One region of the Ruegeria sp. HU-ET01832 genome, then DNA from elsewhere that is predicted to be linked to it. Evidence: riboswitches for the same ligand, from Rfam matches in the RefSeq annotation. Region 1 holds a riboswitch; each other region holds the start of a gene.
The links. Region 1 has a riboswitch for cobalamin ahead of ABWV79_RS11230 (DUF1636 family protein). Riboswitches for the same ligand answer to the same signal wherever they lie in the genome.

Region 1 (10,203 bases):
CATGCAAATCATCACGCGGAGCAAACGCGATCGAATGCACCAGTGTATCCAGCCGACCCCACCGCGCGCCAATCTCATCAAACAGCGCCTGCGTCTGGTCTGGTTTTCGGACATCCAGCGGCATAACGATTTTTGCCCCGACCTGATCCGCGAGGCCTCGCACATGCAGTTCGGCCTTGTCATTGAGATAGGTCAATGCGACCTCGGCCCCCTGCGCATGCAGGGCGCGGGCACAACCCCAGGCAATCGACTGATCATTGGCCACGCCAATAACCAGCGCTTTCGTTCCATCCAGGCGGAACATGGTGCCGATCCCCTCGTTTTTTCTGCGCTGCAGCATAGGCGATTCCACCCAAAACCACAAAGTTTACGCTACGGCATAGCGTCCAAAACCGCCCATGCCGCAGCGCCGCATAACAAGAGAATGTAACAACCGCACAAGAGTTGTGCTGAATATCGGCGGGTTGCCAATTAGATGTCTAAAGTGTGCTCTTTCTCCCAACGCGAGAAATGGCTGACGAAGGAATTCCATTCCTGATGCTTCATCTTCAGGTAGGCGCTGGAAAATTCGTGCCCCATCGCCGCCTTCAGCCCCGCGTCACTGTCATAGGCGCGCAGCGCGTCCAGCATGTTCAACGGCAGTTTCGGTGCGTCGGTCACGGTGTGACCCTCGGCATACATGTCGATATCATGACGCGGGCCGGGATCGGCTTTGGAGCGCAGCCCGGACAGCCCCGCCGCGATGATCACCGCTTGCAGCAAATAGGGGTTCGCAGCCCCGTCCGCCAAACGCAGCTCGAACCGGCCCGGACCGGGCACGCGCACCATATGGGTGCGGTTGTTGCCCGTCCACGTCACGGTATTGGGTGCCCAGGTCGCGCCCGACATGGTGCGCGGCGCGTTGATGCGTTTGTAGGAATTCACCGTAGGATTGGTGATCGCCGCCAGCGCGCTGGCATGTTTCATGATCCCGCCGAGGAAATGCTTGCCCTTCTCGCTCAGACCGACCTCGCCAGTCGGGCCGTCGCCGTCACCCGCGAATACGTTGGTCTTGGCATCAGCCCCCGGTGCATCCCAGACCGAGATATGGGCGTGGCAGCCATTACCTGTCAGCCCCTCGACCGGTTTGGGCATGAAGGTGGCGCGAAACCCGTGTTTCTCGGCCACGGATTTAGTCATGAACTTGAAGAACGAATGTTTGTCGGCGGTGCGCAGAACATCGTCAAACTCCCAGTTCATCTCGAACTGGCCATTAGCGTCCTCATGGTCGTTCTGATAGGGGCCCCAGCCCAGTTCCAGCATATAGTCGCAAATCTCGCGCACAACGTCATAGCGGCGCATCACCGCCTGCTGGTCATAGCAGGGTTTGGCGGCGGTATCGAACGGGTCGCTGATCTGTTCGCCATCGGGGGTCAACAGAAAGAACTCGGCCTCGACCCCGGTTTTGACATGCAGCCCTTCGGCGGCGGCCTCGTCGATCAGACGGCGCAGAACGTTGCGCGGGGCTTGGGCCACGTCTTCACCCTCCATCACACAGTCTGCTGCAACCCACGCAACTTCGGGCTTCCAAGGCAGCTGAATGACCGAGGACGGATCGGGCACCGCCAACATGTCTGGGTGCGCCGGGGTCATGTCCAGATAAGTGGCGAACCCGGCAAAGCCTGCGCCTTCGATCTGCATCTCGTCGATGGCTTGTGCGGGGACCAGTTTGGCCCGTTGTCCACCGAACAGATCGGTGAACGAGATCATGAAGTATTTGACGCCTTTTTCCTTGGCGAAAGCAGCCAGATCTGTCGTCATGGTCGGCTTTCCTTTCCCTGTTGAACCCAAAAGAAAAGGCGCGGCCCCGGTCAGGGTCGCGCCCGCTTGTCTCAGAACCCCGGCTTGCCCGGATACCACTCTGTCCCCGCCAGAGGCACGCGCGCCATGGCGGCAGCCTCCATCGTCAGGGCGCACAGGTCTTCGGGCTCCAGATTGTGCAGATCGTTGTGGCCGCAGGCGCGCGCGATGGTCTGCGCCTCAAGTGTCATGACCTTGAGGTAATTGCGCAGACGCCGCCCGGCCTCAACCGGGTCAAGGCGCGCCGCCAGCTCCGGGTCTTGCGTGGTGATGCCGGCCGGATCGCGGCCTTCATGCCAGTCGTCATAGGCCCCGGTTGTGGTGCCCAGCTTTTGATACTCGGCCTCCCATTTCGGATCATTGTCGCCCAAGGCGATCAAAGCCGCCGTGCCGATGGCCACCGCATCTGCACCCAGCGCCATTGCCTTGGCCACGTCAGCACCGTTGCGAATACCGCCCGAGATCACCAGTTGCACCTCGCGATGCACACCCAGATCTTGCAATGCCTGCACGGCGGGGCGGATACAGGCCAGCGTCGGGATACCCACATGTTCGATGAACACGTCCTGCGTGGCCGCAGTGCCGCCCTGCATCCCGTCCATCACCACCACATCAGCCCCGGCTTTCACCGCCAGCGCCGTGTCGTAATAGGGTCGCGTCGCGCCGACCTTCACGTAGATCGGCACCTTCCAGCCCGTGATTTCGCGCAGTTCGAGGATTTTGATCTCAAGGTCATCCGGGCCCGTCCAATCCGGGTGCCGACATGCCGAGCGCTGGTCGATCCCTTTGGGCAGGGTCCGCATCTCGGCCACGCGGTCGCTGATCTTTTGGCCTAGCAGCATCCCGCCGCCGCCGGGTTTGGCGCCCTGCCCCACCACGATCTCAATCGCATCGGCCTTGCGCAAATCGTCGGGGTTCATGCCATAGCGCGAAGGCAGATACTGATAGACCAGTTTCGAGGAATGACCGCGTTCCTCGGGTGTCATACCGCCGTCACCGGTGGTGGTCGACGTGCCCGCAGCGGACGCTCCGCGACCCAGCGCCTCTTTCGCGGGGCCGGACAACGCGCCGAAACTCATGCCTGCGATGGTGATCGGAATATCCAGCTGTATCGGGTTCTTGGCAAATCGCGTGCCCAGCGTGACTGAGGTGTCACAGCGTTCGCGATAGCCTTCCAGCGGATAGCGGCTGACCGAGGCCCCCAGAAACAGCAGATCGTCGAAATGCGGCACCTTGCGTTTCGCGCCGCCACCGCGAATGTCATAGATGCCCGTTGCCGCCGCCCGCCGGATTTCCGCGTTGACCGGGTTTGAAAACGTTTCAGACTGTATCGGCATCGTGCGTGGTGTGTGATCGTCCATAACGGTCTTCCTCAGTATTCTGCCGCGTTGTCGACATCGAAATTATACAGCTGGCGGGCCGAGCCATAGCGTTTGAACTCTTCGGGCTTGGCATCCGCGCCTGCGCGGTCCAGCAGGTCGGACAGTAGGGTCAGATGTTCGGGGCGCATCTCTTTTTCGATGCAATCCGCGCCCAGACTTTTGACCGAGCCGCGCACGAATAGCCGCGCCTCGTACAATGAGTCCCCCAGCGCGTCACCCGCATCGCCGCAGACCACCAGCGTCCCCGCCTGCGCCATGAAGGCGGACATATGGCCGATATTGCCATGCACCACGATGCTGATCCCCTTCATGGAAATTCCGCAGCGCGAGCTGGCATTGCCCTTGATCACCAACAACCCGCCATGGCCCGTGGCCCCGGCATATTGACTGGCGTCGCCTTCAACGATCACTGTGCCCGACATCATGTTCTCGGCCACGCCCGGCCCGACCGAGCCTTCGACCCGAACGGTCGCCTGCTGGTTCATCCCCGCACAGTAGTACCCGGTCGAGCCTTTGACCGTGACCTCAATCGGAGCGTCCAAACCAACAGCGATGGCGTGACTGCCCTTGGGGTTCTGAACCTGCCACTGGGTCTGGTTCGTCTCGGTGCTTTGGGCCTGAAGGGCGGCGTTCAGCCCGCGCAGGCCCTGTTCGGCAACATCATAGCTCTGCATTTTAGCGGCTCCAGAAATAGACGGTTGCGGGTTCGGGTTCCCAGACGCGGGCATCCTCGATCCCCGGCAGGTTGACCAAGGCGCGGTATTCGCTGCCAAAGGCCACGTACTGATCGGTCTCGGCCATCACCGCCGGTTTGCAGGCGATGGGGTCGCGAACCACGCCGAACCCATCCTTGGTGCCGACCACAAAGGTAAAGAACCCGTCGAGATCCTCAAGGCTGCTTTCCAGCGCCTCGCCCAAAGTGGCCCCATTTTGCATCCTCCACGTCAGATAGGCCGCGCCAACCTCGGTATCGTTCATGGATTCGATGCGCACGCCTTCACGCATCAGTTTGCGGCGCAGCGCATTGTGGTTGGACAGCGATCCGTTGTGCACCAAGCACTGATCCGCGCCGGTGTTGAACGGATGCGCCCCTTCTGTGGTGACGGCGGATTCAGTCGCCATGCGTGTATGGCCAATCCCGTGGCTGCCGGACATCGAGGTCAATTGGAATCGCTCCGCCACCTCTCGAGGCAATCCAACTTCTTTGTAAATTTCGATCGCATCGCCATCGGACATGATCCGTAGGCCAGGGCGCAATTCCCTCAGGGCCTGCCGCGCAGCGCTGACTTTGTCGTTGGCCACGCTCAGAACCGCATGAGTGTCATTGCGGCCCAAGCTGACGGGGCTGGTCAAGACGTCGGCCAAATCTTCGGCCAGAGTCTGAAAATCCGCATCCGGATTGTCGGATTGCACGGTGAGCTTTGCCTGATCTCCGACAGGTCCATAAATCGCGATCCCGGCGCTGTCCGGGCCGCGATCCGTCATTGTGATCAGCATATCTGTCAGCATCGCGCCCAATTGAGGCTCGAGCGTTTTGTCCTTCAAAAAAAGGCCGACAATTCCACACATGTGTCAGCTTCTCCTGTGTTGAGTTGGGCAGACGCTAACACCTGAACTTCAGATTATCAACAAAGGGAAATTAATATTCATAGGGGGAATATTTTCGGCTATCTATTTCCCCCGCATTCAAAAATCACGGAGAGCAACCCCGCAAAACCTCAGCAGCGGGTTATCAATCGCCGAATCGTGACTAACGCGTCTGCGGATATGAGATGATCGACAGGTAACGGGCTGGCAGTTTGCGCAGCACCTCGGGTCCATGCGGTGCGTCCGCATCAAAGAACAACGTATCACCCGGCTCCAGCAGATAGATTTGATCGCCGTGTCTGTAATCGACTTCGCCTTCAAGCATGTAGAGCATTTCAATCCCGTCATGCTGGAACGTCGGGAAAGTGTCGGACTCTTCCGTCAGCGTGATCAGATAGGGTTCGACCACAACACCGCTGGCATTAGACCCCATATGACCCAAAAGGCTGTATTGATGGCCTGCGCGTGTCCCGGCCCTCTCGGTTTCAATGCCTTCCCCTGCTTTGGTGTGGGTTGCGTTTCGGGTTTCTTCGTATCTGCGGAAAAATGCAGTAATCGGTGTGCTTAGGGCATTGGCCAACGATTGCAGCGTCGTCAATGAAGGCGATGTGTATCCGTTTTCGATTTTTGACAGCATACTGATGGATAACCCGGTCAGCCTCGACAATTCCGCAATTGTTACACCCTGCTGCAACCTCAACGCGCGGATTTCCCGACCGATCGCCGTTTCGAGATTCTTTTCACCGGGGTCCCTGACCTTGTGGGGATCCTGAGAAAACTGAGGTTTGGACCTATCGTTTGATGCTTTCACCAACCTATCCTTAACGTCTTTCGCTTCGTCGTTATCGCCTGCAATTTTCCTGAAAGGAAACATATTTTCAAAACTACATTCCTGCGCAACCTCCGGTGATTTGTGTTGACCGGCGATCTGATCTCGGGCAGTGACGCATTTGATGGTTCCCTGGGGCATGCTCCTGCGGTGAAAAGGGAATACGGTGAGGTTTAAGTGCCAAGTCCGTAACTGCCCCCGCAACTGTAGGCGGTGAGCGAAGCCAATATCCCACTGACATGAATAATGTCGGGAAGGGTGGCCAAGCCTCGACTCGCAAGTCAGGAGACCTGCCATCGCAACCGAAACCAACCCGGGGCGGGGCGTCCTGGAAGGAGGCTTGATGGTACCTCTTACGCCTTTATGCGCGACCGCGTTTCAGTACGGCCCCAGCGGCCGTGGAACAGGCGCTTGATGGTCGAGACCACTGATCATTTCGTTCTGATCTGCGCGACCTGTCAGGGTCTGGAGGCAGCGCAGCACATTGCGGATGCCTTGTGCCCTGAATTGCCTGCGGGTTTCGCAGTGCGCACAGTAGATTGTATGGCTGGATGCGATCACCCGGTCACTGTCGGATTTCAGGCCCTGGGAAAAGCCCAATACCTGTTTGGTGATATCGGCAGCGAGCAGGAGCTGAATGCTCTTGCCCAATTCGCCGCGCAATACCTGGGCAGCGCAACTGGTTGGACAAAGGCCACAGACAGGCCTGCGCCTCTGATAACTAAGACATTGGCGCGCATGCCGGCGTTGGCTGTTCGAGAAGCTCGATGATGAGCAGACCCTTCCTGCAGGCGCGTGGTGTAGCCTACTATTCTTTTCACGGTGACGTTCTGTTGCAGGACATCTCGTTCGATCTGGAAGAGGGGTCGGTTCTGGCCATTGCCGGTCCGAATGGCGCTGGCAAAACCACTCTGCTGAACTTACTATGTGGCGCTGAAGCTCTGTCTGAAGGCGACGTTCTGGTGCAAGAGCAGAGCTTGAAAACATTGTCAGCGACGGAGCGCGCCCGAAAAATTGCCGTCGTTAGTCAGCAGGAATATCCCGATGGGCGGTTGCATCTGCGTGACTATGTGGCACTTGGGCAAATTCCAATTCGCTCGGACCGCTCCTCTGAAGATCACGCAAACGACTTGACGCGAATTCTGGACCTGACCGGCCTTATGGAGCTTGCCGACAAGCGCATGGCAGTGTTGTCGGGTGGCGAACGTCAGCGCGCCCATATCGCGCGTGCGCTGGCGCAGAACCCTACTCTTCTGTTTTTGGACGAACCGACGAACCATTTGGATCCCGACGCCAAAGGGCGGATGCTGTCGCTGGTCGCTGGACTGGGGATAACCGTCATAATGATTGTCCATGACATTGTCATGATCCCCGAATTCGCCACCCATGTCGCATTAATGAAATCTACCCGGCTGACCGGCTTTGGCCCTGTTTCGGAGGTCCTGACGACTCAACATGTGCGCGACACGTTCGGCGTCGACTACTTGTTCTTTCAGCACGACGGTCGGATGATCCCTGCGCTGGACATACGAAAAACCACTGTTTCCCAACCCTCCAGGAGATTTCCAAAATGAAACATATCTTGTCCGTGGCTCTGGTTATGGCCATGGCGGGCGGTGTTGCTGCGCATGAAGTGACCGTAGACAATTGTGGTGAACCGCTGGTGTTTGAAACCCAGCCCGAACGGTTGGTCGTACATGACATGAACATGACCGACATGGCCTTTGCGCTGGATCTGCAAGACAAAATCGTCGGCCTCACGGGCATCACCGGCTGGTACAAAACCAGTCCTGAATTCGACACGCTACGTGGAGATATCCCCGAACTGGCACCGAAATATCCATCGGTGGAAAATATTGTCGCGGTTGAACCCGATCTGTTCTTCGCCGGCTGGTACTATGGAATGCGCCCCGGTGGGGATGTAACGCCAGAAACGCTTGCCCCGTTCGGGATCACAACCATGATCCTGACTGAAAGCTGCGTTCATTTGCATAAAGACCGCCCCGAGGCCAGCATGGACCTTTTGTTTGACGACATTCTGCGACTGGGCAAAGTCATGCATGTCGAAGACAAGGCCGAAGCGCTTGTATCTGGTTGGAAGGATGAACTAACCGCAATCGAGGCACAAACCGCAGACTTACCGAAACCTCGAGTGTTTCTGTTGGATGGCCCGGCGGACGCTCCGTTCACTGCTGGGAAATACGCAATCCCCAACGCAATGATAGCAGCGGCGGGTGGTCTCAACGTTACCCGTGATATGGACACAAGCTGGGGTCGCACGTCATGGGAAACCGTGGCAGCCGCGAACCCTGAATTTCTAGTGCTGTTGGATTATCAAACCGGAAACGGAGCGGCGGATACGTTCAGGTTTCTGCAAGAACATCCTGTGATGTCACAAACCGACGCGGTCAAAAACGAGCGCTGGATCGGTTTGCGGTACGAAGAATTGACCCCTGGGCCGGCAAACATTCAGGCCATCGCAAAATTGGCAGCAGCCATGCGCACGGGTCTGAACTGATTTGGGCCGTCTGGGGCTGACACTTTTGATGGGGGTGGCCATTCTGGCCGCCCTACTTCTGGTTTCGACAATCTACGGAACCACATCCATTCCTCTGTCCGATACGGTCTTAGCTATTCTGCTCGGCGCTGGTTTGGTCGAGGGAGACATGTCACCCCTTAACCGAATCGTCTTCGACCTGCGCCTGCCCCGCGCGCTTTTTGCCGCCGTGATCGGCGCTGGCCTTGGAGTTGTTGGAGTCGTGCTGCAAACGACTACGCGAAACGATCTGGCCGACCCGTTCCTGTTCGGTCTTTCCTCCGGTGCGGCGGCGGGGGCAGTGTTCGTCATTACGGTGACTGGTGACATACTGGGGTTCTGGACTTTGCCGATAGCAGCATTTTGTGGGGGTCTGGTGGCCTCGGGCATTGTGCTGGCTCTTGTCCACGGGCTGCGAACCAGTGCACCGGAAAAGCTAATCCTGGCTGGGCTTGCCGTGTCGTTTCTGTTCTCGGCGTTGACTAATTACCTGATTTTCGCAGGTGACAACCGTGCTGCGCATTCTGTCATCTTCTGGATGCTGGGCGGATTGGGTCTGGCGCGTTGGGAAACCTTTCCGCTCGTATGCGCGGGTTTGGTCCTAATTCTGGTCTATTCACTATATCGCAGCCGTTGGCTGGACGCCTTGTTGACCGGTGACATGACGGCGTCGACACTGGGTGTCCCGGTCCAGTCGCTGCGGTTCAAGATGTTCTTTGTTGCCGCTCTGGCTACGGCTGTATTCGTTTCGGTCGCCGGGGTGATCGGGTTCGTCGGGCTGATGGTTCCGCATATCGCGCGCGGAATTGCCGGACCACTGCACACCCACTTAATCCCTGCGGCCGCGGTGGTCGGCGCTGTTCTGCTGACCGGGTCCGATATCCTCAGCAGACTGCTGCTGGCCCCGCAAGAACTGCCGGTCGGCATAGTGACCACCTCGTTAGGGTCCGTTTTCGTGTTCATTTTGTTGCTGAGAACTGCAAACGCGAAACGGTAGGTCACACCGAGCCTGTTCACTCATTCTTGGGCTGCAAACTGTGGTCACCCGTCAAATTCCGACATTCATTTAAAAATATATCCTAGATCAACCTTAAGAGTGCCCAAAAAATGATCTAAATCAAAACCGGCTCGGTGCAAAAACGCTAAGCGGAAATTAGCAAACAAAAGAAACGACGAGAGCCAGGTCTAAAATGGACCAAGTGACGACCCGTCGCGCTTTCCTGCGCGCCCGATTTCAAGAAGAGGACGGCAAAATAGCCCGGCCTCCGGGATCGGTCGGCCAGGTCTTTTATGATCAATGCACAAAATGCCGAGACTGCGTCGTGGCTTGCCCCGAAGGCGTTCTTTCAATCGCGGCAGATGGATTTCCCGCGTTCACTCCAACCGAAAATCCCTGCACGTTTTGCGGCGCGTGCGCCGAAGCCTGCCCAACACCGGCGCTTGATATCAGCCGATTGGCCCTGTGGCGATGGCGCGCGTCGCTTGAAAAGCAAGCATGCCTATCCATGAACGGCGTCAGCTGTCGCATCTGTCAGGACAATTGCGAGCAGAACGCAATCCGATTTTCGCTCCAAACCCAAGGGCGCGCGGAACCCGCTTTGAATGTTGACGCGTGCAATGGATGCGGATTGTGCGAGGCGCTTTGTCCTGCTGACGCACTTACACTGAAGCATAACCCTCAACCTCAAATGGAAGCGATACAATGAACATCTGCGGTTGCCTTGCCCATGTCGCGCCGGACTATGCTGCCAATGCGGCGCAATCCATGGCCGCAACTCCGGGCGTCGAACTCCACGCCCAGACCGAAGACGGCCGTTTCGTCGTCGTTGTCGAAGATACCCCTGAACGCCTTGCGTCCGAGACCATCATGGATCTGCACCAGATCCCAGGGGTCGTGTCTCTGACGTTGACCTATCACCATTTCGAGGACCTCGCAGAGACCCGCCCGCGTCCCGATGCCCCAAGCCAAACCACCAGCCGGAGGCTCACGCTATGACACATTCTGAATCACGCCGGACATTCCTCAAGGC
Region 2 (10,203 bases), on a different contig from region 1:
ATTTACGCCCTCATTGATCAGCCATGCAATTTGCGCGTCAACCAGCGCAAGGTCGATCTGCTGGCCCTCGCCCGTTTGATCCCGGTGGCGTAGCGCCGCCAGAATGCCGACGGTCGCGTACATGCCGCACATCACGTCAGCGATGCCAACGCCTACTTTCATGGGCGCGCCCTCGGGATCACCGGTCAGAGACATGATCCCGCCGTAACCCTGTGCCATCAGGTCATATCCGGGCTTCGACGCGTTTGGTCCGTCCTGTCCGTAGCCTGAGATCGAGCAATAAACGAGGCTGGGAAATTCCTGGGACAGGGTTGCATAGTCCAGCCCGTACTTCGCCAACCCGCCGGGTTTGAAATTCTCGATCAGGATATCGGCATGCGAGGCGAGACGTCGGATTTCCGCCTGACCCTCGGCTGTTGTGATGTCGATTGCCACTGATTTCTTGTTACGGTTGGCCGACATGAAGTAGGCGCTCAGATCAGATGCATTGCCATCAGCGTCAGTCACATACGGAGGGCCCCATTGCCGCGTATCATCGCCGCCGGTTGCTGGGTTTTCGATCTTGATCACGTTTGCGCCCAGATCGCCCAGCAATTGCGTGCAGGTCGGTCCTGCCAGAATGCGGGACAGGTCCAGAACCTTGATGCCCTTCAGCGGCCCCTCAGATCCGGCCATCATAGCCTCCACGGTCGATCTCGGCGGCGATGACGGTAAAGCCGTCGGCCTTGACCGCCGCATCCAGCGCCGCGCGCAGTTCTTCGCGGTTGCGCACCGTGTGGCCGTTACCGCCGAACGCGCGGCCCATGGCGGCAAAGTCGTGGCGGTCGAAATCCACGCCTGTGTTGCCCATCTGGCGCTGGCGCTGTTTCAGCTCGATCAGCGCAAGGCTGGCATCGACAAAAACCAGAAAGATTGGGTTGCCGCCCATCTCGGCGGCGGTCGACAGCTCTCCGGCGACCATCAGGAACCCGGCGTCACCCGAGAAGCTGATCACTGGGCGGTCGGGTTCGGCCAGTTTCAGGCCAATCGCCATCGGCACGGCACAGCCCATGGTACACAGGGCCGAGGATTGGATCAGCCCGCGTTCCTCGGAGCAGTCCCACATCTGGCTCAGCAAAATACGATGCGCGCCGCTGTCGGCGGTCGCCAGCGTGTTGGCGGGCAGGGCAGCGCGGGTTTCGGCGATCACCGCCGCGGGCCCCCAGTCGTCATCCGTGGGAAACGTCTGCGCCAAAGCGGCTTTGACTTGCGCGGGTTCGCCACCCAGCCATGTCTTGCGCGACGGGGTGCCTTTGGCGATGGCCTCCAGCGTCTCGCCGGTATGTGCCACCAAATTCAGCCCCGCCTGATGCATGTAATGGTCATTGGGCACAGCCGAGACGTCGATCACGCGCTTTTCCGCTGGGTCCCAGATCTCACGCCAGCCGGGGCGCATTTCGATCGGGTCATAGCCCAGACACAGCACCAAATCGGCCTTTTCGACCAGCGGAACCAGATGTTTGTCAGCCAGCGGGGAAAGGCCCGCGCCACCTAGGCACAGAGGGTGATCCTCGGGGACTACGCCCTTGGCCTTGTATGTCGTCACGAAGGGGATGTCGAAATGCTCCAGAAATGCCTGCACCACGTTGCGCGAGTCGTCATAGAGAACATCCAGCCCGACAATTGCGATGGGCCGTTCGGCCTGCGAAACCCAACGGCGGGCTTTCTCGACGCAGTCGCCCGCAGGGGATACAGAGGCAATCTTGGCGCGGCGGCGCGGTTTCACGCCCGACACGCGGGTATCCGCGACCGAGATCGGCACGTCGATATGCACGGGACCGGGGCGCGGCTGATTGGCCAACGTAACCGCCTTATCGGCAATAATGTCTGCGCCTTTGGCGGTCAGTGTAAACGTCCCTTTGGTGATCGAGCGATAGACCTGCGCGTGATCCATCACCTGATGGGTATAGGTCAGCGCCTCATCCGCATCGACGCAGCCGGTCAGCACGATCATCGGCACCCGGTCTTGCAAGGCATTGGCGACCACGTTGATCCCGTTCATCGCACCGGGGCCAAGGGTGGCGACCAGAATGGCAGGCGCGCCATCGCGGTGATGCACGGCCTCGGCCATGAAACCGGCGGCGTTTTCATGCTTGGTCAGATGAAAGGTGATTCCGGCCTGTTCCAGCGCATCGACAAGGGTCAGAACCTCACCACCGGGCATTCCAAAGGCGTGGCGACATCCGGCCTCGTACAAACGTTGGGCCAGAAGGTCCGCTGCGCGGGGCGAGAGGTCTTGCATAAGTCATGCTCCGAAAAACTGTTTCACAGCAGATTGCGGAGGACGGCCCCAGACGCAAGGCGGATCACGCCAGTGTGACTATTTGACTGCTGTTTCAGCGACAGCTTGAAACTTGCCATCTAGTTCCTCGGCGATCTCACGTAAGGGGGCTCCGCCCTCAGAAACGTAGGGCGCGAAGACAAAACTGGGAGTCTTGTAAGACAGGGTGGCGGTGCCGTCCTCATTCTCGGTGACATAAAAGCGGATCGGCGCCTCGATCATCGCGTTCACCGAGGTTTCCAGCACGCGCACGGCGTAGTCGTTATTGAAGGCGCCGATAACCCGATTGCCGGGGATGGTGATCCCGCGCGATGCAGCGGCCTTGGTCGGGCCTGCCTGCGTGACCACGATCAGACCATTGGCCTTGATGGCATCCTTGGTGTCGGCAACCAACGCGTCATAAGTCTTGTCGGTTGCGTAGCTGGCCCAGCCCGAACGGAGCTCGTCTGCCAAAGCAGGGGTCGCTAACAGGGTTATCGCAGTCCAAAGGGCTTTCATCGGGGCCTCCTGTTACGGGGTTGAGACTGTGATGCCAGAAAGCGGTACAGGGCGCATTCACAATCTTGTGCGTTTTCCCGATTGCGCCTGTGGCCGGAAACCCCCAGAAACAGGCAAATGCCACCCGATGAGGTCCGAATTGGATCAGATGCGCCTGTTGATATGTTCGTCCTGTGCCGGTTCCCGCGATTGCGGGGCTGAGGTCAAAGCTGTCGAATTCGCTCTGACTCGCGCGGGGATTGAGGGAAGGGTTTCGGTCGATCAGCACGCCTGTTTCAGCGGATGCTCTGAACCCGTGGCCATCGCGCTGCAGGCCGATGGCGGGGCGTCATATGTGTTTTCAGGGGTCGATGTCGCTTCGGACGCCGATGATATCGTGGCGACCTGCCGGACCTATCTGGAAAGCCCCAAAGGCTGGATCGAAGACGCCCGGCCTTGCGGGAGGCTCCGAATGTGCTTGCGGGCGCGTATCCCGGCGCTTTAGTCGACCTGTAGTGTGACCGCCGCGCTGACGGGGATGTTGTCGACCATCAGCGGGCTGTGGCCGTTTGCGTTCAGAGAGACCGAGACTTCGACCTCGCCCTGCGGCAGATGGCCGATATGCATCCAGTTACCGTACAGCCGGGCCAGTTTCTCTCCATTTACGTAGACATGTGCATGCCCCTCGCCGTCGACATCGGTCTTTGAGGCATTTTGTGGTGAGAACCGAAAGTTCTGCGGCATGACATGCAGGTTCCAGCCCGCCATAGGATCGGGCGTAAGAGCGATCTCAAGCCCCGGAGCATCAGCGCCAGCAGGCAGGTTGATGGCAGTCGAATGATCGTGTGCGGCTGCCTCGGCGTGAGATGGACTGTGATGTGCAGGATCGCCATGGTCATGGCCGTCGAAAGTGACGCCATTTGCAGCCGCAATTACAAATCCTGCACCACTGCCAAAAACTATGCCGATTGCAAACAGGGCAAGTGAGCGTGCCATTTTATGTTCCTTGATGGTAGTAGAAACACGCCGAGCTGGTCTCGGCGTGTTTATAGGCGTGTTGGTCAGGCCGCAGCTTCGGCACGCTGGCTTTCATGTCGCCAGAAGTATCCGGCGAATGCCCCGACCAAAACCCAGGCTACCAGTCCGATGCCAAAGGCGCGTGCGGCAAACAGCGCGCCGATCTCAGTCGGAACGGGGCCGGTGAACACGTCCGGCTCGGGCGCGCCGATCAGATGTGGGGCCAACAGCAGGGCGGCTGCGATCACATAGCTGATCAGGGTGCCGCCAAAAGCAATCAGCCACATGGCAACACCTGCTGCGGCGACGGTCGCAAACCACCAGATTTGACGCGCAGCGACATCGGCTGCTGCCACGCCGGGCACTTCTGGCGCGAGCGAGAATCCGGGTGCGAGGTGTACGGCAATGAACCCCGCAAGCCCCCACAAAACGCCGGTGCGCCCGTCAATCTTGTGGCCGTTGCCCTCAGCCACGGACATCAGCGCAATCATCATCAGCGCATAACCTGTATAGATAAGCATCGTGAAAATGACGCTCAGCGCATCGCGGAACAGGTCCGAGAACATTCCCGGCAGCTCGGGGTGAGCACTTACGACGTCACCGCCGAAATGGACCAATTCGCCTGATTCATACAGTTCCGCGTGCAGCAACACAGGTTGCACAAAGACCAACTGCAGCAAGGCGGCAATCAGCCCCGCTGCAGCACCAGCGAACAACGCGCTGGTCAGGATACGGCTAAACATGGGTTTAGTGGCAGGGGAAGCCGGTCGCGTGGCGCACATCGTGGGCTGCGTCATGCAGGGCCGCGGCCTGAACGTGGCCGGTCAGCGTGATGACGCCAAGGCCCAGAACCACAGCGAACATAACCGGCAGGATACCAACGCGTGAGGTCGATGCGGTTGTTGCTTGAGTTGCCATTTTTAGTTCTCCTTTACCGTCGCACCCGACGGTTGGTGTTTTCATTCGTGCCTGGCAGGTCTCCTGGCTCGCGGGTCGATGCCTCTGTTCGCCTTCCCCCTGAAACTCAGGAGTGGCTGGTTGAACAGGGCTCACCGCTTACAGTCGCGGGGGCGGCTGTGGATTCGATCGCGCGCGGTCTCACCACATTCCCTCTTAGCTTGCCGGTATTGCCGACAGGACCAGACAGGTTCATTTAGCCGTTACATCTGCTGTCGCGCAATCGCCATTTGCGACGTTTTAGGTCAGATCACGCGCTTTTTGAGAAGATAAATATCCATGATCCACCCATGATCAGCGCGCGCAGTCGCTCGGGTGTCCAGAATCGACTGTGCAACATCGATCAGAGTGCCGTTGATCAAGATTTCTTCAGTCATGCCCACATAAGCCCCCCACCAGATGTCATAATCTGCCATCTGAAGATGTTGGAACGAGCACTCACCATCCAACATGACCGCCACGTTTGATGCACCGTCCGGCCACCCTTCGTCGCGAATCCGCCGCCCCGTGGTCACGATGTAGGGGGCACCCAGATCGTTGATCGGAATCGCGTGGGCCGCCGTCAACGCCTGTAGCGCTGTGATGCCAGGGATCACCCGCGTCGTCGGTTGAGGGTCCAACCGCGCCGCGATTCGCAGTGAGCTGTCGTATAGCGACGGATCGCCCCAGATCAGCAGCGCCACGTGCTGTGCGCCGGGATGGGCGGTAATCGCCTCGCGCCAGCGCAGCGCAATCGCGTCGTGCCATTCGTCCACCCCGCGCAGATACCCGTCTTCCGAGCGGCGCTTGGGGATGTCGAAATAGGCGATCTGCGGCGGTGTGTCGGTCACCTGCGCGATGATCTTTTCGCGCAGTCCGGCCAGATCGGCTTTGTTCTCGCCCTTGCGGGGGATCAGGATCAGGTCCGCCGAGCGGATCGCCTGCGCGCCCTGAAAGGTCACGTGGTCAGGGTTCCCGGTGCCAATGCCGATCAAGGTCAGGTCAAACATCGTCAAACTCTGCCAGCGGGCCATAAAGGATCAGCGCCGGGGCGGTGCCTATCTCGTCCGCCAGTTTTTCGGACAGCACGCCTACAGTACTGCGATGCAGCTTTTGTTCGGGGGTCGAGACGGATTCGGCCATTAGTGCTGGCGTCTCCAGCGGCAGGCCATGGGCGTGCAGCGTCTCAACCAGCAGGGGGAAGGTGCGCTTACCCATAAAGACCACCGTGGTCGCGTCCGGGTCGGCCAAAGCGGCCAGGTTCAGGTCCTTGGGCAGTTTGCCGCTGACATCATGACCAGTGACAAATTGCACCCGCCGCGCGGTCAGCCTGCGGGTCAGCGGGATGCCCGCCGCCGCCGCTGCCGCCACGGCCGAGGGGATGCCGGGTACGATCTCGTATTCGATTCCAGCCGCGCGCAGGGCCACCAGTTCTTCTTCCAGACGCCCGAACATGCCGCCATCGCCGGATTTCAACCGCACGACCCGCTGCCCGGTCAGGGCGTAATCCACCAGCAACCGGCTGACATGGTCCTGCTTGGGCGAGGGGCGCCCCGCCCGTTTGCCCACGCCCACCAGATCGGCATCGTCGCGCGCATGGGTCAGGATCGGCCCGCTGCTGAGGTCATCAAACAGCACCGCATCCGCCTTCTGCATCCGGTCCACAGCCTTCAGCGTCAACAGCTCCGGGTCGCCGGGGCCTGAGCCAATGAACGAGACAAACCCACTCATACTGAGGCCTCCGCGATCAGGTGAAAGAACGTGCCGGTCACGTTGCCACGCACCGATCCGGTCTGCGGCCCTTCGGCCCCTTCTGCGTCAAACACACGGGCCAAAGGCGCGTCAGGTTGCTCGATGATCGAGGAATAGTGGAACTCATGCCCCCGCAGGCCTGTGCCTACGGCAAAGCCGGGCATCGGGGCCAGCAGTTCGGCGCGGCGATAGCCCAGATTGAACTTGCGCTTTTCATAGGACGTCACCAGCCCCAACAACCCGGCCATCTGGTGCGAGACACCCTCTTTATCGATCAGAGCCTGTCCCAACGCCATATAACCCCCGCACTCCCCATGCACGGGCTTGGTTTGCGCGTGGTTTCGCAACCCTTCCTGAAAGACGGATGCGGCGGCCAGAATGCCTGCATGCAACTCGGGATATCCGCCCGGCAACCAGACCAGATCTGCATCCGCCGCCGGGGCTTCATTCGCCAATGGCGAGAACGGTAACACCTCGGCCCCAGCCGCCCGCCAGCCTTCCAGCAAATGCGGATAGGTGAACGAAAACGCCGCATCGCGGGCCAGCGCGATCCGTTGCGCCGGTGGCCGCGGCAGCGCGGCGGACGATGGCCCATTCGGGCCTGAGGACGCCGCCCGCTTGATCGCCTCAACATCGACATGTTCGCGCAGAAACGCGGCATAGCCCACAATTGCGCTTTCCAGATCGGGATGTTCAACCGCCTGGATCAGGCCCAGATGCCGCTCGGGCAGGGTCAGGTCTCCACGACGGGGCAGCACGCCCAGAACCGGCAGGCCCGCGCATTCCATTCCCAACCGCGTCAACCGCTCATGCCGAGGGCTGGCGCAGCGGTTCAGAATCACGCCCGCAAAGGGCAGATCGGGGTTATACATCTTGAACCCCAAAGCCGTTGCCGCCGCCGATTGCGCCTGACCGCCCACATCCAGCACCAGCACCACCGGCCAGCCCATCCGTAACGCGGTTTCCGCACTGGACCCATGACCCAGTTCGCCGGGCTTGGCGACGCCGTCGAACAACCCCATCGAACCCTCGGTGACCACAATATCCGCGCCCTCGGCCTGCGCTGAAATCGCGTCCAACAAAGGCTCACCCATGGCCCAGCTGTCCAGATTGAACGAGGCCCGCCCCGCCGCCGCCCGGTGAAAGGCTGGGTCGATATAATCCGGTCCGCTTTTAAAAGGCTGAACGGTCAGACCATCCTCGGCCAGCGCACGTAACAAGCCCAGCATGACCGTGGTCTTGCCCGTTCCCGAGGACGGCGCGGAAATCAAAAGGCCCGGAGGGTTAGTCATCGCGTCATTCATCCTCGGGGCTCCAACTGGACCACGGGCTATCGGCGCTTTGCGGGCGATAGCGGCGGTCGTAATCCTTGGAATACAGACAGCTTTCGTCGAACCCTTCGCCCGCCAGCGCGGGGCCGACCATGATCAGAGCGGTGCGGGCGATGCTTTCGTCCAGCACGTCTTTCAGGGTGTCCAAAGTGGCACGGATGATGCGCTCATCGGGCCAGCTGGCGCGATAGACCACGGCCACCGGGCAATCGGCGCCATAGGCCGGGGTCAGGTCGGCAATGACCTTGTCCAAATTGCCGATGGACAGGTGAATGGCCAGCGTTGCGCCGGTGCGGGCGAAGTTCTCAAGCGTCTCACCCTCGGGCATCGAAGACGCGCGGCCCGGCGTGCGGGTCAGCACCACCGATTGTGCGAGGCCGGGCAGGGTCAGCTCGGTGCCCAAGGCTGCGGCAGCCGCAGCGAAAGAGGGAACGCCGGGGGTGACGCTGACCGGGATACCCATTTCTTTCAACCGGCGGATTTGCTCACCCATGGCGGACCAGACCGACAAATCGCCTGAATGCAGTCGGGCCACATCTTGACCGGCCTTATGCGCGGCGTCGATCTGGGCCATGATCTGATCCAGATCCATCGGCGCGGTGTTGATGATCTTGGCCCCCTTGGGGCAGTGGCTCAGGATCTCTTCGGGAACCAGCGAACCCGCATAAAGGCACACGGGACAGGACGCGATGATATCGCGCCCGCGCAGGGTCAACAGGTCGGCAGCGCCCGGTCCGGCGCCGATGAAATGAACGGTCATGTCTGTCCTCCGATGGCGATGGCGCAGGTGGCCAGCCGGTCGTCTGATATCTGTCGGGGTGAAAGCAGCCGCGCGCCCAGTCCGGCGGCGGCAAGGGCGGACGCTTCGGCCACGCTGCCGGCGCCGTAACTGGCGCGGCTGCGGGGCGAGCAAGTGAGCGTGCGCTGCCCGGCCAAATCGGCGGGTGCGATGAAATGCAGGGGCAGGGCGGTTTCGGCGGCGAATTCTGCAAGCGCGGCGTGACCTTCCTTGTCCGCGACGGTCGCCAAGGCGCTGACGGGGTGGTCCGCGGCGGCCGCCGTAAAGGCCGCGCGCAGGCTGTCCATGGTGGCGGCGGAGGAAAAGCCAAGGCCCGCGACGATCATAGCGTGACGCTCCACTGCACCACCGGATAGGCAGATTTCCAACCGCGTCGGGGGCCCAAAGGCGCAGCCTGAGCCAGTTCGATCCGCAGAAGGTCGCCGCCTAATGCGTCGTGCCATTGCGCCAGTAACGTTTCGCTTTCCAGCGTCACCGCATTAGCGACCAACCGCGTGCCTTCAGGTAGCGCATCGCGCAACCATGCCAGAAGGTTTGCGTTCAATCCGCCGCCGATAAACACCACATCGGGCAACGCAAGCCCGGTCAGGTCAACAGGGGCAGTGCCGTGGACTACACTCAGCCGATCCTGTCCCAGCGCATCCGCATTGCGGCGAATACGCTCGGCACGATCTGCGCGAGGTTCAATTGTGGTGGCCGTCAGTGTCGGATCACACATCAGCCATTCTATACTGATCGAGCCGGTGCCACCGCCGATATCCCACAAATGCTCGCCGCGCTGTGGGGCCAGCGCAGACAGGGTCAGGGCGCGGATAGGGCGTTTGGTGATCTGTCCATCGGTCTCGAATATCTCATCCGGCTTGCCCGAGGATTTCGGCAGTGCGTGCCCATCACCCGCGACCTCTAGCGCGACGCAGACCGGGTGATCGAACCCGCCCAGCAGCGCCTCGGTCAGGGACACACTGCGGGAACGCTCACGAGGGCCGCCGAGCGCCTCCATCACATGCAGGCGGGTGTCAGCAAAACCGGTCTCGGTCAGGTAGGTCGCCAGTTCGGCCACCGCCGCGCCGTTGCGCAACAGCAGGATAGCGCGCAGCCCCGGCGACAGATGTGGTCGCAACCGGGTAAGGGGCGCGGCGTGCAGGCCAAAGGTCAGCGTTGCTTCCAACGGCCAGCCCAGCCGGGCGGCGGCCAGCGAAAACGTCGATTGGCCGGGTAGGGCGGTCCACTCCCCGACCTCGAAATTGCGCGCGATGACAGACCCCGCGCCAAACCAGAACGGATCGCCCGAGGCAAGCACTACAGTGGGCTGCCCCCGGAACCCCGTCAGCACGGGCAGACCATCGGCAAAGGGCACCGGCCATTCGACCCTTTGGGCGGGGCTCTCGGGGATCAGCGACAGATGGCGCGGCGGACCCATGATGATTTCAGCGCGATCCAGCACTTGACGGCTTGCGGGCGACAGGCCATCAAGCCCATCCTCACCCAGGCCCAGAACGGTCAGCCACGGAGCTTCATGCATGACACATCTCCTGATCCTTGGCGGCACCACCGAGGCCAACGCACTGGCC
Region 3 (10,203 bases), on a different contig from region 1:
GGAGGGCCAATAGATCCCGGAGCTGCGCCCTGCCACTCCGGTGGCAGAACCGAGACCACGCGTGACATGCGTCGCGTCTCGGGCGTGCAGGTTTGGGCGAACCATGCGGCCAGGGCGATCACCTGTTTGACGGCTTCGGGTTCTTGGACCAGACGTCCGGTCTCGGCCCCATCGGCGCGTAGGATCAGGCCATCCGGGGCTGTTTCCAGCCGAATGTCGGCTGAATCCCCAGCCAGCAGGCGCTCAGGTCCGGTGTCGATGGCAAAGCCGAACTTGGCGGGCAGGGCGGGCAGTTCCGCCAGCCGGTCAATAAGCTCTTGCGCCAGCCGAGCGGTCAGGTCTCCGGCTTGGTACAGAGGTGAGACCAGAATGTTGCGGCGCACCTCGATCCCCGGCTCGGCGTCCAGCAGGTTCAGCGCGGCCAGTTCGGCCAGCAGGGATTGATGATCCGCCTCGGCCACGCCCCGCAGCTGCAGGTTGGCGCGGTTGGTCAGGTCGATGGTGCCATTGCCGAAGCGTTCCGCCAGATCACACAGACCCATGGCCTGCTCAGCTGTCAGACGGGCCAGCCGCGGCCGCACCCGGACCACCAGCCCATCGCCCGACATCATCGGACGGTGCGCGCCGGGACACCAGCCCTGGACGATGGGAGCGCTCATCCCAGCCCCTCCAGATCGGCGCGAATCGAGTTGCGGCGCGTGTTCCACAGTCCCGCCTCCAGCAAGGTGCGGAACCGGTCCTGCATGGCCTGATGGGCCTTTGGGTTGGCCTCGGCCAGAAAGGCGTCGACGTCTTCGTTGCCCAACGTGGCATCGTGGTAGAGGTCGAACAGATGCGGCGCGACTGTGCCAGATAGATGCGCGAATGAGGCCATATGATCCAGCGTCGCGGCGATCTCGGCTGCGCCCCGGAATCCGTGGCGTTGCATCCCGGCGATCCAACCCGGATTGGCGGCGCGGGCGTGGACCACGCGGCTGATCTCTTCGGGCAGGGTCCGCGCGCGCGGGGTGTCGGGGTTGGTGTTGTCCAGATGATACAGCTGCGCCGTGCCGCCTGTGATCTTTTTGGCGGCGGCAAATCCGGCTTCATGCGTGGCGTAATCATTGGCCAGTAGCAGGTCGGTCTCGGTCAAATCTTGCAGGTGGACGAAACTGTCGGCGTTGGCGACGCGCTGGGTGATGCCGTCCTTGTCCTGCGCGACATGCTCGCCTTCCAACGCGTAAGAGCTGGCATCCAGCCATGCCTCGCCCGCCTGTGTGCGCGCCTCATCGGTATAGATTTCGGACAATTGCGTCATGTTCACGCCATAGCTTCCGGGGGCGGGGCCATAGACGCGGGCGGCGGGTTTCTGACCGGCATAGGGATTCCAGTCGGCCGCCTCATCGCGCGCCGACAAGGCCCGGATCGCCTGACCGTACAGCGCCGAAAGCGTCGGGAACACGTCGCGGAACAGGCCCGAGACCCGCAGCGTTACATCCAGACGCGGGCGGCTGAGGTCGGTGATGGGCAGAACCTCGATGCCCGAAACCCGCTCGGACCCTTTATCCCAGACCGGTTTAACGCCCAGCAGGTGCAGCGCCATGGCGAATTCCTCACCCGCCGTGCGCATGGTGGCCGAGCCCCAGAGGTCAACGATCAGCCCCTTGGGGTAATCGCCTTCCTCTTGCAGGTGGCGTCGAACCAGTTCCTCGGCCAGTTTCACACCTTGGGTATAGGCCGCGCGCGTGGGCACGGATCGCGGGTCGGTGGTGTAAAGGTTCCGCCCCGTCGGCAGCACGTCCGAGCGGCCACGATAAGGCGAACCGGACGGCCCGGCCTCGATCCGTTTTCCAGCCAGCGCATCCATCAGCGCGCGGCGCTCAGACTGGGCAGAAGGCGCGGGGTCGAAATTACCGGTGACTTCGGGCACCCGGCCAAAGATGTGCAGACCGTTACCGAACTGGCTCTCTTTGATGTCGCAGACGAAGCGGTCGATGCGAGTAATCGCCTCGGCGGTGCAGGTGGCCTGATCCAGACCCAGATCGCTCTCCAGCCCGATGGCCTGTGCCTCGTCGCGGATATCCTCTTGCAGGCGGTCGCGGCGTTTGGGGTCTAGACCATCGGCGTTCGAGAACTCATCCAGTAGGGATTCCAGCCGGACCATCCGGTCGGGCGTGCCGCTTTCTTTCAGCGCGGGCGGGATGTGCCCCAGCGTGACGGCTCCGATCCGACGCTTGGCTTGCGCGGCCTCGCCGGGATCATTGACGATGAAGGGGTAGATCACGGGCAGGTCGCGGATCAGCGCCTCGGGCCAGCATGTGTTGGACAGGGCGACGGATTTTCCGGGCAGCCATTCCAGCGTGCCATGGGCTCCGATATGGATCAGCGCGTCGGCGTGCAGGCTTTTGCGCAACCACAGGTAGAAGGCGACATAGCTGTGGCGCGGGGTGCGTGACAGGTCGTGATAGTCGTCATCGCGCAGCTCGGGCGTGCCGCGCTCGGGTTGCAGTGCGACCAGAGCTTTGCCCCGGCGCAGCGCGGTGAAGTGGAAGGCACCATCCGCGAAAGCGGGATCACTCTCGGGCGCACCCCAGACGGTTTGCAGGTCGATGCGTAGCTGTTCGGGTAGGTCGGCCAGCGCGGCCTGATAGTCGGCAAGGGGCCATGCAATCCGCGCGTCCAACAGCGCGTCAGAAATTGGCTCGGCGGGGGCGGTGTCATAGCCTTCGGCCTGTAGGTCGGACAGCATTGCCTCGGCCGAGGCCAGCGCGTCCAGACCGACCGCATGGGCCATCTGCCAGTCCTTGCCGGGATAGGTGGACAGAACCAGCGCGGGCACCTGATCGGATTTGGGTTTGCCTTGCAAGTTCAGCCAGCCGGTCACACGGTCAAGGATGGCCTCGATCCGTTCCTCCTCGGCCCGGTGGGCAAAGCGGGAATATTCCAGATGCTGGTCGCGCTTGCCCGGCTCCTTGAACGAGGCGATGCCTGCTGAAATCCGCCCGTCCACCTCGGGCAGCACCACATGCATGGCGAGGTCGGCGGGCGAGAGACCGCGTTCCGCTTCGGCCCAGGCTTTGCGGCGCGAGGTGGCTAGTGCGACTTGGAAAACGGGTACATTGGCGGCGTCCAAGGGCGAGGTGCCAGATGCGCCTTTACCCGAGAAGGAGGTGGCGTTGATGATCGCGGATGGGGCCAGAGATACGATGGTGTCGCGCAGCCAGTCGGCGGCGGTGGGAGCTTTCAGCGAGGGAGCGAATAGGCCTACGGCGTCCAACCCGCGTGCGCGCAGACTGCGGATTAGGGCGGCCACGGGGGCGGTGTCGGCGGATGTCAGATAAGCGCGGTAGAAGGTGACGAGGATGCGTTTCGCATCCCCGGAAAACGCCTGTTCTGCCGGGATCACACCGCGGTCCGGGCACCATGCGCCGCAGTCGGGCAAGGACTTGGCGCCCATCACCGGGCCCGCATACAGACCGGCTGCCAATGCCATCTGCGCCAAAGCGGCTTGTGCTGCAACCTCGCCACCGGTGTCGCAAAGATGCGCCAAGCGGCGCAGGGTGGAGACGGGCAGGGTCGAATAGTCATCCAGCCGCGTATCCTCGCGCCCGTCCGCCGGCAGCACGGCCACAGCAATCCCTTTGGTCTGCGCAAGCGATAGAACCTGCTGCAGTCCGTAGGACCAATAGGGCACCCCGCCGATCAGTCGGATCAGGATGCCCTTGGCGCCCTCCAACGTCTGCTCGACATAGGTATCCACCGAGAGGGGATGTTTCAGCGCCGTCAGATTGGCCAGCCGCAAGGTCGGCATCCGACCCTCGGGTCCGCCGCCACGATGCCAGCCTGCCGCGAAAGCACCAAGGTCGCTGTCCGAGAACGACAGCACCACCAAATCCGCCGGGCTCTGGCCCAGATCGGTTGGGGTTTCGGATTCCTCTAACCCGTGGCTTTCGCGGAAGACGACGTGCATGGTTTACTCGGCAGCCTCGGTGACGCCCACGAGGATGTCGCGAATTTCGGCCTCTTTGATGTCGTCATGCTCGGCAATCACCACCAGACGCGAACGGCGCTCTTCGCCGGGCTGCCACGGACGGTCGTACTGATGACGCACGCGCGCGCCCACAGCCTGAACCAGAAGGCGCATTGGCTTGCCCTGAACAGCGGCATAGCCTTTGACGCGCAGGATGTTCAGTTCTTTGGCAAGACGTTCGATTTTCGCTACCAGATCGGCCGGGTCGGTCTGTTCCGGCAGCTCGACGATGATGCTTTCGAAATCATCGTGCTCGTGATCATGGTGGCCATCGTGATGGCTGGGCCGCGCCTCCATGTCATCCTCAGCGGCAGCCTCAAGACCCAGCACGACGCGCACGTCCACAACGCCTTCGGCCACTTCGACGACCGGCAGAGGGCGCGGGGCCTCTGCGGCGATGATCTCTTTGGCTTTGGCGACACCTTCGGGGCCGGCCAGATCAGGCTTGGTCAGCAGGATGATGTCGGCGCAGGAGATCTGATCCTCGAACACCTCGGACAGAGGCGTTTCATGGTCGATGGAATCGTCGGCCATGCGCTGGGCATCCACTGCCTCGACATTCGGCGCGAACCGGCCGGCGGCGACCGCCTCGGCATCGGCCAGCGCGATCACGCCGTCCACGGTGATTTTCGACCGAATATCGGGCCAGTCGAACGCTTTCAGCAGCGGTTTCGGCAGCGCCAAACCAGATGTTTCGATCAGGATATGCTCGGGGCGCGGCTCCAGCGCCATCAGCGCCTCGATCGTGGGGATGAAATCATCGGCCACGGTGCAGCAAATGCAGCCGTTTGCCAGTTCCATGATGTTCTCTGCCGGGCAATCGGGGATGGCGCAGGATTTCAGGATATCGCCGTCCACGCCGACATCGCCAAACTCGTTGACCACAACGGCCAGACGCTTGCCCTGCGGGTTCTGCATCAGGTGTCGCACCAGCGTGGTCTTGCCCGAACCCAGAAAGCCGGTGATCACAGTAACGGGGAGTTTGTCCAAAGTGGACATGTCAGGCTCCAATCGGGGGAATGCGCGAGGCGCAGTTTTTGCGGAAATGTTCGGGGCGCTCGCGCCATTTGACCAGACCGTCTTCGGTGGCCAGATACTTGGTGGCACCGTCTACGATCACGTCGACATGATCGACTTCGTTCAGGTTCTCATAAACAAAGGTCCAGCGTTCCGGCCCGCCGCGCAGCACGATGGAACAGCCCTGATCGCAATTCGACAGGCATTCAACGGCCTTCAGCGCCACGCCCTCGGGCAGTTCAGCCTGTTCCAACGCCTTGTGCAGCAACGTGCCGGGGCGTTGGGCGTCATCTTCAATGGGTAGGCCGCGGCGGCAGGTGGTGCAAACCAGCAGCTCGACCGGAGCGGTTTCGGTCATGTCTCTCATCCCCCTAAATCCTCATCGTGGGGGACGGGGTTTCATGCGGGTCGTGCGTGACCCGGCACCGGAACACCCCGTCCGGTTTCAATCGCGGGTGCTGGCAGGTCTCCCGGCTTGCGGATTTCAGGGCGGTTGCCCTGTCGGATGACCCGCCTTCCCGGCCTTGCTGGCCAGTGGCTTGGGCACCCTCTCCGGTCACGGTCGCGGGGGCGGCTGCGTTTGACGGATGACCCGCTGACGCATTCCCTTTTCATCCATCTGCAGATGGACACCAACGGATCGGACATGCGGCACCGGGCAGGCCCTTGTCAAGCGAGTCGCAAACATCTTTCGCACCTCGGGTTAAAAGCGACCTGACAGCGTCGCTGGGCGGCATGACTTTGGGTGGGGCGGCATGCTGCCATGAACAAAACGGCGCCAAAAAGGGAGGTGTATCGCATGAAGGTGGGCTTTATCGGCTTGGGCAATGTGGGCGGCAAACTGTCAGGGTCTTTGCTGCGCAACGGGATCGAACTGACGGTACATGATTTGAACTCTGACCTCGTCGACGGTTTCGTGTCACAGGGGGCCAAGGCCGCCGAAAGCCCGGCCCAGCTGATGCGCGATTGCGACGCGGTTATTACCTGCCTGCCATCACCTGCCGCTTCGGACGCGGTGATGCAGGAGATGCTGCCTGAGGTCAGCCCCGGCAAAATCTGGATGGAGATGTCCACCACTGATGAAGCCGAAGTCAAGCGATTGGGCGCCCAGGTGATCGAACGTGGCGGCGCAGCGGTAGACTGTCCTGTGTCGGGTGGCTGTCATCGCGCCGCGACGGGCAATATCTCGATCTTCGCGGGCTGCGACCGGGCCACGTTCGAGCGCATACTGCCCTTTCTGACCACCATGGGCCGACGGGTTCTGCATACCGGTGACCTCGGGACTGCTTCGGTGTTGAAAGTGCTGACCAATTACCTCGCCACCGCCAACCTGATCACCTGCGCAGAAGCACTTGTGACCGCCAAAGCCGCCGGGATGGATCTGAACACCACATATGAGGCAATCAAGATCTCGTCTGGGACATCCTTCGTGCATGAAACCGAAAGCCAAGTCATTCTGAACGGCTCGCGGGACATTTCGTTCACGATGGATTTGGTGAAAAAGGACATTGGCCTGTTTCAGGATGTGGCGGACCGGGCGGGGGTGCCGCTCGAGATCAACCCGGTGATGATGCGCATCTTTGACGACGGCATCGCCCGTTATGGCGACCGAGAGTTGTCCCCTAATATTATCAAGCGGTTGGAAGAGGCCACCGGGCTGGATATCACAGCCCCCGGCTTCCCGTCCGAAATGGAAGACTACGAGCCGGAAGCGTCCGGATACGAGGTTATTCCGCAGGGACGTCGGGCCGAATGACGCAATTGCACTGCGCGAAAACGCTTTGACCAGCTTGGAAAAGAGGCGGCGAGTATTGGGCTCGCTGCCACTTTGTCAGGCCACTGAACTACCTGAACCAACGGGGCAAGAGTCAATTTGTGTGCGGATAGACCCAAGTATGGTGAATAGACAAACCCTAGGAAAACCTGTTCGAAGACTTCAAATACTAAGTGCCAATCATGTCGCAAGTTACGAGCTTGCATTCCCGCGAGCCGCCCGTTTTCCGTAGATCCGGTTCTGCCCGCTTCGTTCATGCCTATGCGTTCAGTAGGATTTCGCCTGCTTATTTCGCGACCACAAGGTCGTGCGAGCATGTACGCCAAGTTCCTTTTTTCTTCCAGTCGCACATCCAAAAACGCCTGTGTCCTGGTGAACATCAGCGTCCTTTGTCAGATCAAGGACCGTATTTGTGACTTTCGCTTGAAAGCGGTAAGCCTAACATCAACAGGCGCACGCCAACGCCGCGCAGCGTTGCCCTGAGTTCAATGGCGCCCTCGGCTAGCCAGATTGTCACTTATGGTTTTTTATCCATCCCGGAGGGCGTGGGCGTTGCATAGGGCAACCCAGTAGTATTCGCTGACTCAGCGATAGTCTTACAGATGTTCGCTTTCGTTTTATGGACCGAGGGATTGGCCACCGGAAGTAATAAACGCCATGTCTTGAGAGGGTTAGATAGGATGACAATTTCATTGTAGGTGTGTCCCACTTTGTGTCACACCCGAGCACCACAGGGCTAAGTCAATGATTTAGAGTAAAATGGAGGCGAGTACCGGAATCGAACCGGTGTACACGGATTTGCAATCCGCTGCGTCACCACTCCGCCAACTCGCCTTTTCAAGTAAAATCAAATACTTGTCGTGGTGTGACCGGCGTTTTAGCAGCTTTCGTCTGGGGCGTCCAGAGGGGTGGGCGCAAATTTCAGTCTGCTTATTTGTCACAGCAGTGCTCTTGTCCTGAATTATTGCCTGATATCGTAAGTTTGAAGGCACTGAGGCGTTGCCGGTTTCTTCTGGATATGGCACAAGCCACGCACACTAGGGAACAGAACGAGCGATCCAATGACAGATTTCGCAGCCCGTCGCCGTACGATGGTTGACACGCAAATCCGACCCTCTGACGTCACGAAATTTCCTATCATCGACGCGATGCTTACCGTCCGGCGCGAGAATTTCGTCCCGGATTCGCAGCGCGAGGCGGCTTATGTCGAGGAGCTGATCGACCTCGGGAACGGTCGCTGTATGCTTGAACCCAGAACTCTGGCTAAGATGCTGGACGTGTTGAATATTTCTAATGATGAAGCCGTGTTGGATATTGCTCCGGCCATGGGGTATTCGACAGCAATTGCAGCGCGAATGGCCGAATTGGTCGTGGCCGTGGAAGACGACGAAGACTTGGCAGCAGAGGCTCAGACCATACTTATGGATGCAGACGCCGACAATGCCATCGTCCATGTCGGACCGCTCGAGCAAGGCGCGACCGAGCATGGGCCATACGACGTGATCATGGTGCAAGGAGGGGTCGAGCAGATTCCGGACAAGCTGATTGATCAGTTGAAAGACCACGGTCGAATTGCGTGCGTGTTCATGGAAGGTGCACTGGGCACCGTTCGGATCGGTCATAAGTCGAATGGCCGTGTGACCTGGCGTCATGCGTTCAACGCCAATGCGCCGGTTTTGGCAGCATTTTCCACAGAAAGTGTATTTTCGCTATAATTCCGTGATAGTTTTTTCTGCCGCCTTGATTAGTTGAAAACAAACGCGCAAACTGTCGACAGGGCAGCGTAATTTTTGATTTGAGAGGATTTCGTGATGAGTTCCAAAGCGGGAGGTAAACTGGTCAAGGCGATGGCGCTGACGGCCGGAATTGCGCTTAGTGTTTTACCCGGGCGGTTCGCCTGGGCGGATAATCTGACGGATGCGTTCATCGGGGCATACAATACGAGCGGGTTGCTCGAGCAGAACCGGGCTTTGCTGCGTGCGGCTGACGAAGACGTTGCGATTGCGCTGGCAGCTTTGCGGCCGATCATCAACTGGACCGTGCAAATCAGTCAAGACTACACTCGCTCGACTGTTGATGACGTTGTGAACCGTCAGGAACCGACTAACTTCTTTACCGGCCTGACGTTGAGCCAATTGATCTATGATGGTGGTTTTTCGGTACTGGGCAAACAGTCTGCGCAAGAAATCGTTCTGTCCACGCGTCAAAATCTGATTGATATCGAACAAGCCGTTTTGTTCCGGGCTGTGAACGCTTATCTGGATGTAGTTCTTCAAGAAGAAACTGTCCAAATTCAGTTGAACGATGTCGAAGTCTCGGCCGAAGAACTGCGTGCGTCGCAGGACCGATTTGACGTTGGTGAAGTGACTCGTACTGACGTGGCGCTGTCCGAAGCACAGCTTGCTAGTGCACAGGCAGAACTGGCGGTCGCGCGCGGTAACCTCAGCACCGCGCAGGCCGAATATGTGAACGCTGTTGGTAATGCCCCCGGCGCTACGGCGGGTCAGCCCAATTTGCCGAGCCTTCCCAATTCAGAATCTGAGGCCATTGCTTTTGCGCAACGCAACCACCCGGCGATCTTGTCCTCGCAGCATGAAGTGCGCGCTTTTGATCTGCTGGTTCAGCAGCAAAGGGCCAATCTGGGTCCGAACGTGTCGCTTAACGCCGATGCGGGTATCACCGAAAGCTTTGACAATGATGATGACCTCGAAGATGCAAGGATCGCGTTGAACTTCAACCAACCTATTTACGCTGGCGGTGCGTTGGCCGCTCAGGTCCGCCGCGCTATGGCGACACGTGATGCAACCCGCGCCAACTTGCTAAACGTCCAAAAGGACATCACTCAGGGCGTTTCGGCATCTTACGCCAACTTTCAGGCTGCAGCGGCTAGCCTCCGGGCCTCGACAGAACAGGTTCGGGCCTCGCAAGTTGCCTTTGATGGTATCCGCGAAGAAGCAACATTGGGTGCTCGGACCACGCTGGACGTGCTTAATGCGCAGCAAGATCTGTTGGATGCGCAGTTGAACGAAGTTGCTTCGCGCACTGAACGGTCGCGGGCGGCATATCAGCTGCTGCAAGCGCAAGGCTTGCTTACCGCTGAACGCCTGGGTCTTGCGGTGCAGATTTATGATCCGACGCTTTATTACAATCTGGTGAAGAAAGCCCCAGCTCAGGTTAGCAGGCAGAGCAAGGATCTGGATCGCGTCCTCAAAGCATTGCGGCGTGATTAAACGCCGCGACTATCTGTTGTGAGGTTGAAAGTGTTTGGCTACACTCAATCCTGAGGAAAGAGTGGTATTCAAGAATGTCGGACAATGTCGCAAACGGGAATGTAGAGGACGTCCTGTCCTCTATTAAGCGGTTGGTAAGCGAAGAAGGCCGCAAAATCCCGGATATCATGCAA

Region 2: linked by a shared signal. The riboswitch ahead of ABWV79_RS03590 (CbtB domain-containing protein) and the one ahead of ABWV79_RS11230 (DUF1636 family protein) in region 1 are both predicted to bind cobalamin.
Region 3: linked by a shared signal. The riboswitch ahead of ABWV79_RS03520 (DUF1636 family protein) and the one ahead of ABWV79_RS11230 (DUF1636 family protein) in region 1 are both predicted to bind cobalamin.

Annotation. Positions count from the first base shown of each region.
Region 1 is NZ_BAABWL010000003.1:272,111-282,313, reverse strand. Features, by position in the region: gene fabI (enoyl-ACP reductase FabI) at 1-340, opposite strand, end outside; gene glnT (type III glutamate--ammonia ligase) at 472-1,800, opposite strand; gene ABWV79_RS11250 (FMN-binding glutamate synthase family protein) at 1,872-3,200, opposite strand; gene ABWV79_RS11245 (GltB/FmdC/FwdC-like GXGXG domain-containing protein) at 3,212-3,895, opposite strand; gene ABWV79_RS11240 (class II glutamine amidotransferase) at 3,897-4,790, opposite strand; gene ABWV79_RS11235 (helix-turn-helix domain-containing protein) at 4,972-5,619, opposite strand; cobalamin riboswitch at 5,746-5,949, shown strand; gene ABWV79_RS11230 (DUF1636 family protein) at 6,052-6,408, shown strand; gene ABWV79_RS11225 (ABC transporter ATP-binding protein) at 6,408-7,211, shown strand; gene ABWV79_RS11220 (ABC transporter substrate-binding protein) at 7,208-8,155, shown strand; gene ABWV79_RS11215 (FecCD family ABC transporter permease) at 8,157-9,170, shown strand; gene napF (ferredoxin-type protein NapF) at 9,364-9,879, shown strand; gene ABWV79_RS11205 (chaperone NapD) at 9,876-10,169, shown strand; gene napA (nitrate reductase catalytic subunit NapA) at 10,166-10,203, shown strand, end outside.
Region 2 is NZ_BAABWL010000001.1:707,781-717,983, reverse strand. Features, by position in the region: gene ABWV79_RS03620 (CaiB/BaiF CoA transferase family protein) at 1-675, opposite strand, end outside; gene ABWV79_RS03615 (thiamine pyrophosphate-binding protein) at 662-2,281, opposite strand; gene ABWV79_RS03610 (DUF302 domain-containing protein) at 2,360-2,818, opposite strand; gene ABWV79_RS03605 (DUF1636 family protein) at 2,946-3,302, shown strand; gene ABWV79_RS03600 (hypothetical protein) at 3,299-3,793, opposite strand; gene ABWV79_RS03595 (CbtA family protein) at 3,859-4,557, opposite strand; gene ABWV79_RS03590 (CbtB domain-containing protein) at 4,562-4,732, opposite strand; cobalamin riboswitch at 4,769-4,973, opposite strand; gene cobF (precorrin-6A synthase (deacetylating)) at 5,017-5,760, opposite strand; gene cobA (uroporphyrinogen-III C-methyltransferase) at 5,753-6,481, opposite strand; gene ABWV79_RS03575 (cobyrinic acid a,c-diamide synthase CobB) at 6,478-7,806, opposite strand; gene cobM (precorrin-4 C(11)-methyltransferase) at 7,799-8,593, opposite strand; gene ABWV79_RS03565 (cobalamin biosynthesis protein) at 8,590-8,958, opposite strand; gene cbiE (precorrin-6y C5,15-methyltransferase (decarboxylating) subunit CbiE) at 8,955-10,154, opposite strand; gene ABWV79_RS03555 (cobalt-precorrin-6A reductase) at 10,153-10,203, shown strand, end outside.
Region 3 is NZ_BAABWL010000001.1:694,344-704,546, reverse strand. Features, by position in the region: gene ABWV79_RS03535 (ferredoxin-like domain-containing protein) at 1-659, opposite strand, end outside; gene cobN (cobaltochelatase subunit CobN) at 656-3,949, opposite strand; gene cobW (cobalamin biosynthesis protein CobW) at 3,953-5,008, opposite strand; gene ABWV79_RS03520 (DUF1636 family protein) at 5,010-5,384, opposite strand; cobalamin riboswitch at 5,470-5,678, opposite strand; gene ABWV79_RS03515 (NAD(P)-dependent oxidoreductase) at 5,790-6,782, shown strand; tRNA gene ABWV79_RS03510 (tRNA-Cys) at 7,561-7,634, opposite strand; gene ABWV79_RS03505 (protein-L-isoaspartate O-methyltransferase family protein) at 7,862-8,515, shown strand; gene ABWV79_RS03500 (TolC family outer membrane protein) at 8,612-10,030, shown strand; gene ABWV79_RS03495 (hypothetical protein) at 10,105-10,203, shown strand, end outside.